Regions from separate parts of the Streptomyces desertarenae genome, predicted to be linked through region 1. Evidence: riboswitches for the same ligand, from Rfam matches in the RefSeq annotation. Region 1 holds a riboswitch; the other holds the start of a gene.
The links. Region 1 has a riboswitch for cyclic di-AMP ahead of ACFSJS_RS23730 (transglycosylase family protein). Riboswitches for the same ligand answer to the same signal wherever they lie in the genome.
Positions count from the first base shown of each region.

Region 2: linked by a shared signal. The riboswitch ahead of ACFSJS_RS08295 (transglycosylase family protein) and the one ahead of ACFSJS_RS23730 (transglycosylase family protein) in region 1 are both predicted to bind cyclic di-AMP.

Region 1 covers NZ_JBHUFU010000017.1:84,072-87,756, reverse strand. Annotated here, with positions in the region: gene ACFSJS_RS23740 (cytochrome P450 family protein) at 1-247, shown strand, start outside; gene ACFSJS_RS23735 (transglycosylase family protein) at 463-1,434, shown strand; cyclic di-AMP (ydaO/yuaA leader) riboswitch at 1,667-1,863, shown strand; gene ACFSJS_RS23730 (transglycosylase family protein) at 1,867-2,622, shown strand; gene eno (phosphopyruvate hydratase) at 2,847-3,685, shown strand, end outside.
Region 2 covers NZ_JBHUFU010000004.1:57,363-61,047, forward strand. Annotated here, with positions in the region: gene ACFSJS_RS08290 (NADP-dependent isocitrate dehydrogenase) at 1-275, opposite strand, end outside; gene ACFSJS_RS08295 (transglycosylase family protein) at 473-1,519, opposite strand; cyclic di-AMP (ydaO/yuaA leader) riboswitch at 1,531-1,731, opposite strand; gene ACFSJS_RS08300 (ABC transporter ATP-binding protein) at 2,138-2,890, opposite strand; gene ACFSJS_RS08305 (ABC transporter ATP-binding protein) at 2,934-3,685, opposite strand, start outside.

The sequences.
Region 1 (3,685 bases):
CGGCGACCCCGACACGCTCGACCTCACGCGCCGTGACAACCCCCACCTCGGCTACGGCCACGGCATCCACTACTGCCTGGGCGCGCCGCTGGCCCGGCTGGAGGGGCGGACGGCTCTGTCGTCCCTGCTGGGACGCCTGCCCGACCTGCGGCTCGCGGCCGATCCGGCCGAACTGCGGTGGCGCGGCGGCCTCATCATGCGGGGGCTGCGGGAACTCCCGGTGGAGTTCGAACCGGTGCCCAGGTGACGCGCAGTCACCTGTGTGACCTGAGCGTGATCTGCGTGACACTGGCTTGTGATGATCGTACCGGGGCGCTACCTTCAGCCGTCAACTGCTCAACCCTGTTGGCTCCCCACGCACGAGAGGCCCCACACATGCTCTCCGGGAACGGTAGACACCGCCGCCCCCGCCAGGCTCCCGCCATCTTCGTCACCGCCGGCGTGACCGGCGCGGGAATCGCGATGCCCCTGCTCGGGGCGTCGGGCGCACAGGCGGCCGACCTCGACACCTGGGACAAGGTCGCGCAGTGCGAGAGCGGCGGGCTGTGGAGCGCCGACACCGGCAACGGCTACTACGGCGGCCTCCAACTCACCCAGGAGACCTGGGAGCAGTACGGCGGCACCGCCTACGCGGAGCGCCCCGACCTCGCCAGCCGCAGCCAGCAGATCGCGGTCGCCGAGAAGATCCTCGCCGACCAGGGGCCGGACGCCTGGCCCTCCTGCGGCATCAACGCCGGGCTGCGCCACGACACCACCGGCGAGGCGCCCGCCATCGACCCGGGCCTCCTGCTGCCTCCCGGAGGCGACGTCCGCGACGCCCCGTCGGACGGCTCCGGCGCCGCGGACGGCTCCGGCACGGAGAAGCCCGCGGCCGGGGCCGGCGAGGACGGGTCCGGCGCGGAGGAACCCGCGGACGGCGCCGGTGCGGAGGGCCCCGCGGACGGCGCCGGGAGCGGCGGGGACGGGGCCGCCGGAGGCTCCGGAGCGGACGGTGCCGGCGCGGACGGCGGTGCGGACGGCGGTGCGGACGCGGCGGATGACGGGGCGTCCGCCGGGGCCGGCCGGGCCGAGGAGACCGGCGGCGCCCCCCGCGAGGGCACCGGCAGGCACCGCGGCGAGCGCGACCCGGGCGAGCTGGAACAGGAGCGGCGGCAGGCGGAGGACGGCCGGGAGGACGGCCGCGGGACCGCGCAGGAGGAGCGCTCCGCGGAGGAGCGGCGCACCGACCGCTCCGCGCGCGCGGGCTTCGCGGGCGGCCTGGAACTCGGCGTACCGGAGCCGGAGTACCGGGTGCAGCCCGGCGACTCGCTGGTGTCGATCTCCCTCCGGCACGAGGTCGAGGGCGGCTGGAGCGAGCTGTACGAGAACAACCGCGAGGTGGTGGGCGAGGATCCGGACCTGATCCTGCCGGGCCAGGAACTCAGCCTCGGCTGAACCCGAAAGGGTGCCGCCGGATGACCCACCCGGCGTACCACGGCGTGTCCCTCCCGCCGGGCCTAACGTCACTCGCCTGACCTGCGGTGATTCATCACTATTGGAGCAACATGCCCTCTTGGTTGGGATCTGACGTGCTTTGAGGTGTGTGCCCCGGTGTGTTTACCGTCGTCTCGCTCGCGACCGCGAGTGCCACCGACCGCAGCGCCGAATCCTGCCGGCGGCCGGTGGGGTAGTCGTCGCGCCAGCGCCGATGGCAGGAGCGGGGGAACCAGGTAGGCGCCGCCGCGGACCGCGCACACGGAAGCGACCGTGCGCACGGAAAGCGGCGGCTTGGGGTGAAGCCGCACGGGACACCGCGTCCCCGCGGCCGGGTTGCTCACTGCCCGAACCCGACAGCTCACCTCGCAGGCGTCGGTGAGAGGGACGTCGATGCTGTTCACTGGCAAGGGTCACGACAGTCGTACCGTCCGAGCCGTCCGCGCCGCCGCCCTGACGGGCGCCGCCATCGCCGCCCCGGTGGCGGGCGCGCCGGGAGCTTCGGCGGCCCCCGTGGACACCTGGGAGCGGGTGGCCCGGTGCGAGTCCGGCGGCAACTGGTCGATCAACACCGGGAACGGCTACTACGGCGGGCTGCAGTTCTCGCAGTCCAGCTGGGAGGCCGCCGGCGGCACCCGGTACGCGCCGCGCGCGGACCTGGCCACCAGGGAGCAGCAGATCGCGGTGGCCGAGCGCCTGCTGGCCCTGCAGGGCCCGCGCGCCTGGGCCTGCGCGGACGAGGGCGGCCTCACCGCCGGCGGGCCGGCGGCGGACGTGGACCCCGGCGGCGCCGGGGAGCGGTCCGGGCAGCAGGAATCCCGTTCGCACCCCCCCGCCCGGCGGCCCCGGGCGCAGGAGCAGTCGCGGCCCGACGCGCAGCAGGCCGCGGGCGCCGAGAGGGCCGGTGCCGCCGGGAACGCCGAGTCCGCCGGGAACGCCGGGACCACCGCCGGGAAGGACGGGGCCACCGCCGGGAAGGACGGGAGCACCGAGGAGGCCGGGGGCACCTACACGGTGCGGTCCGGCGACACGCTCCGCGCCATCGCCGCCGCCCACGGCACCACCTGGCAGCAGGTGTACGAGGAGAACAGGGACGTCGTCGGCGACGACCCCAACCTGATCTTCCCCGGTCAGCAGCTCAGGGTCTGATCCCGCCACGTCCCGGTGCGGCACGCCGCCCCCTTCGGGGGAAGGCGCGCCGCACCGGGTTTATTCAACATGGAAACAAAATCCTTCAATCCCCTCTGAGCTGCGATTTCATCCACCGTTCCGCCGTATGGCACGGGCTGTCGGCAGGGGGGCGCGCACGGGCCGGATAGGCTCAGGGCACTGAGACCTCACACACATGCCCGACACACACGAAGGAGACCCTCGTGCCGTCCATCGACGTCGTAGTGGCCCGCGAGATCCTCGACTCGCGAGGCAACCCCACGGTCGAGGTCGAGGTCGGCCTCGACGACGGCAGCACCGGTCGTGCCGCCGTCCCGTCCGGTGCCTCGACCGGCGCCTTCGAGGCCATCGAGCTGCGCGACGGGGACAAGAGCCGCTACGGCGGCAAGGGCGTCGAGAAGGCCGTCCTCGCCGTGATCGAGCAGATCGGCCCGGAGCTGGTCGGCTACGACGCCACCGAGCAGCGCCTGATCGACCAGGCGATGTTCGACCTGGACGCCACCCCGGACAAGTCCTCGCTCGGCGCCAACGCCATCCTGGGCGTCTCGCTGGCCGTCGCCCACGCCGCCTCCGAGGCCTCGGACCTGCCGCTCTTCCGCTACCTCGGCGGCCCGAACGCGCACCTGCTGCCGGTGCCGATGATGAACATCCTCAACGGCGGCGCCCACGCGGACTCCAACGTCGACATCCAGGAGTTCATGATCGCCCCCATCGGCGCGGAGTCCTTCTCCGAGGCCCTGCGCTGGGGCACCGAGGTCTACCACACCCTCAAGAAGGTGCTGAAGGAGCGCGGTCTCTCCACCGGCCTGGGCGACGAGGGCGGCTTCGCCCCGGACCTGGGCTCCAACCGCGAGGCCCTCGACCTGATCCTGGAGGCCGTCAGGCAGGCCGGCTACACCCCCGGCCAGGACATCGCCCTCGCCCTGGACGTCGCCGCCACCGAGTTCCACAAGGACGGCCGCTACGTCTTCGAGGGCCAGGAGCGCACCGCCGCCGAGATGATCTCCTACTACGCCGAGCTGGTCGAGGCGTACCCGCTGGT
Region 2 (3,685 bases), on a different contig from region 1:
TGCGGGATCGAGGCCGAGATGTTGGGCAGCTTGATGATGTTCGCGCCGGGGGTCCTGGCCAGCTCGCCGAGTTCGGAGAGCGCGTCACCGATCCGCTGCTCCTCCTTGAGGTACTCGGGGAAGAGCGCGATGATCCGGCCCGCCAGGGAGATGTCACGGCTCTCCACGGCGACACCGGCCTTGGAGGCGTAGGCCTCGATCACCGGCAGGAACGAATAGGTCGCCAGGGCCGGGGCCTCGTCGGTGTGTGTGTAGATGATGGTCGAGTCAGTCACCGTGTGCTCCGCTCCACGTCTGCAACATTGCTCGACATCAAGATATCCCGTGACCGGCCCTCCCTCTAAGGGACCCTGCCCCTCCGGCCCCTCCGGGGCGCCCGGCGGGCCCGCCCCGCGGCCGGGACGGCCGCGGCCGCCCGGCGCCGCCCCGTGCGGGAGGGCGGCACCGGGCGGCCGGGACCGGTCGGTGCGGATCAGTACGGGCCGTTGACGTTGTCAATCGAGCCGTAGCGGTCGGCCGCGTAGTTGCAGGCCGCCACGATGTTGGCCACCGGGTCGTACTGGCTGTCGGCCGTGCCCGCGACGTGGTAGGCGTCGAAGGTCGGCTTGATGACCTGGAGCAGGCCGATGGAGGGGGTGCCGCGCTGGGCGTTGATGTCCCAGTTGTTGACCGCGTTCGGGTTGCCGCCCGACTCCCTCATGATGTTGCGGTGGATCCCCTCGTAGGTGCCGGGGATGCCGTTGGCCCGCATGATGGCCAGGGCCTCGCGGATCCAGCCGTCCAGGTTGTCCGGGTAGCTCTCGGCGGGCTGCTGCGCGGTCTGCCGGGCGTCGGGGCCCGCCTGCGCGCGCTGCGAGCGGTCGGCGCGGTCGGCACCGGTCCGGTCCGTCCGCAGGGTGAGCTCCTGACCGGGGAGGATCAGGTGCGGGTCGGCGCCCACGGTCTCCCGGTTGGCCTCGTAGACGGCCTCCCAGCCGCCCTCGACGCCGTGGTCGGTGGCGATCCCGTGGAGGGTGTCGCCGCTGACGACGGTGTAGGAGTCCGCGGCTGCGGTCTTCCCCTTCCCGCCGCTCTTCCCGGCCGGGGCGGCGGAGCCCGTCTGCGGGGCGGGGTCGTTGCCGGGCGTGCTGCCGTCCCGGCCGAGTCCGGCCGCGGGGCCGCAGGTGGGCCAGGCCCCCGGGCCCTGGAGTTCGAGCAGCTTCTCGGCGGCGGCGATCTGCTGCTCCTTGGTGGCCAGGTCGGCGCGCTGGGCGTACCGGGTGCCGCCGGCGGCCTCCCAGCTGGACTGCGAGAACTGCAGCCCGCCGTAGTAGCCGTTCCCGGTGTTGACGGACCAGTTGCCGCTGCTCTCGCACTCGGCGACCTTCTCCCACACGGAGACGGAGGCCGCGTTGGCGCTCCCCGCGGCGACCACCGGAGCCGCGATTCCCGCGCCGCCGGCCGCGGCGACCAGGGAGATGCGGGAGAGTTGACGGGTTATCAGGGGCTTGCGCGGACGGCGGTGGCGACCACGAGACATGGGTGTGAGTCCTCTCCCACGCCTGCGAGGTTAGCTGTCGGATTCGGGCCGGAGCAGCCCGGCCTCTCCCCGGTGCCCAAGGGCACCCGGAGACAAGGCTTCACCCCGAGCCGGACCGCCGGAAAACGCGCGGTCACGGCACTTACTCGGTTTCCCCGCTCCTGCCGCGGTCGACTGCGCTCCCTCCACCGGCCGGGCGGCAGGATTCGGCGTCCCGGCGGTGGAACCCCCGCGATGCAGCGGAGGCGAGGACACATAAACACAACCGATTCACGGAGACAAGGGACGGAAAAGCCGCGGTCCGCGAATGTGTCACCGAGCCGTGGATTTCGACCGCGGTGCGCACAGGATCTTCACCGGGGCGCGGCACCCCGGAGGAATCGAAAGGCGGTCAGATACCCGCTCACGGCGGACAGTCCGAAGGGAGGGAATATCGATCTTCCATTCCGGGAAGGCGGAGGAGGCCGCATGTGTGACTCCCGGCACACCTTCGGCGGCCGCTCGCTCATATCGCCCCATTGCGCGCCTATCGGTTCTATCTCCCAGGCGGGAGAAAACAGCCCGATTCACTGGATTACCGCCCCGCCGCCCCGGTGTCCGGCGGGCCCGGGACCGTCCTCACCGCTGCCCGGCCCCCTCCGCCTCCCCGGCCAGCAGGCCGTCCCGCAGCTCGAACACCCGGTCCGCGCGCTCCAGCAGGTCCTCGTCGTGCGTGGTCACCAGGGCGGTGGCGCCCTCGTCCTCCACCGCGGCGCGCAGCAGGTCCGTCACCACCCGGCGGGTCTCCGCGTCCAGCTGGCTCGTCGGCTCGTCCGCGATCAGCAGCGCCGGGCGATTCGCCAGCGCCCGGGCGATCGCCACCCGCTGCTGCTGGCCGCCGGAGAGTTCCCCGGGCCGCTGGGCGGCGTGCTCGGCCAGTCCGACCAGGGAGAGCAGGTGCCCCACCCTCTCCTCGCGCTCGCGCCAGGGGGTGCGGAGCAGCCTCAGCGGGACGCCCACGTTCTCCGCCGCGGTCAGAACGGGGACCAGCCCGAAGTTCTGGAAGACGAACCCGATCCGCTCGCGCCGGAGCCGCAGCAGCCGCTTCTCACCGGCCCGGGACAGGTCGGTGCCGTCCACCACGACCTGCCCGCCGTCGGGCCGGTCCAGGCCGCCGACCAGGTTCAGCAGCGTCGTCTTCCCCACGCCCGAGGGCCCGCGGACGGCCACCAGCTCGCCCCGCGGCACCTCCAGGTCCACCCCGCGCAGGGCGTGCACGGCGGCCGGTCCGCCGCCGTAGGTGCGCACCAGGCCCCGTACGGTGACCATCGCCTCCGGTCCCGTCCGCTCCCGCTCGCCCCGTGCGGGCGTCCCGGCGCTGCTCACGGGCATGTCGTCCTCCGCCTCCGCGGTCGTCGGTCTGCGCTTCGCCGGCCTACCCGGCATGGGAGTCGTCCCGGTGGACGGTGATGTGGTCCGGCTGCAGGGCGACGCGGGCCCGGTTGCGGATCGCCAGCTTCTCGGCGAACCCGGCCGGCAACTGGAGACGGCCCGCCCGGTCGACCGTGACGTACTCCTGGGCCACCACGACCTCGGTGCCGTGCTCGTCGACCGCCGCCCGGCGCAGCACCTCCGAGGAGGTCCGCCCGTCGCGGATGGCGACGGTGCGGCGGACGGCCGAGGCGACCGACGCGTCGTGCGTGACGATCAGGACGGTGGTGCCCAGCTCCTCGTTGACCGTGCGCATGGCCGCGAGGATCTCGTCCGCCGACCGCGAGTCCAGCTCGCCGGTCGGCTCGTCGGCCAGCAGCAGGGCCGGGGAGTTGGCCAGCGCCACGGCGATGGCCACGCGCTGCTGCTCACCGCCGGACATCCGCTCCGGCCGGCGATCGTGGCAGTGGCCGACGCCGAGCAGCTCCAGCAGCTCCCGGACCCGTCCGGCCCGCTGCCGCCGCGGCACCCGGTCACGGGCCAGCTGCATGGGCAGGCAGACGTTCTGCGCGGCCGTCAGGTAGGGCAGCAGGTTGCGCGCCGCCTGCTGCCAGACGAACCCCACCACCTCGCGCCGGTAGCGCAACCGGGCGGCCGCGTCCATCGCCACCAGGTCGAACCCGGCGACCTCGGCGGCCCCCGCCGAGGGCGTGTCCAGTCCGGCCAGGATGTTCAGCAGGGTGGACTTGCCGCTGC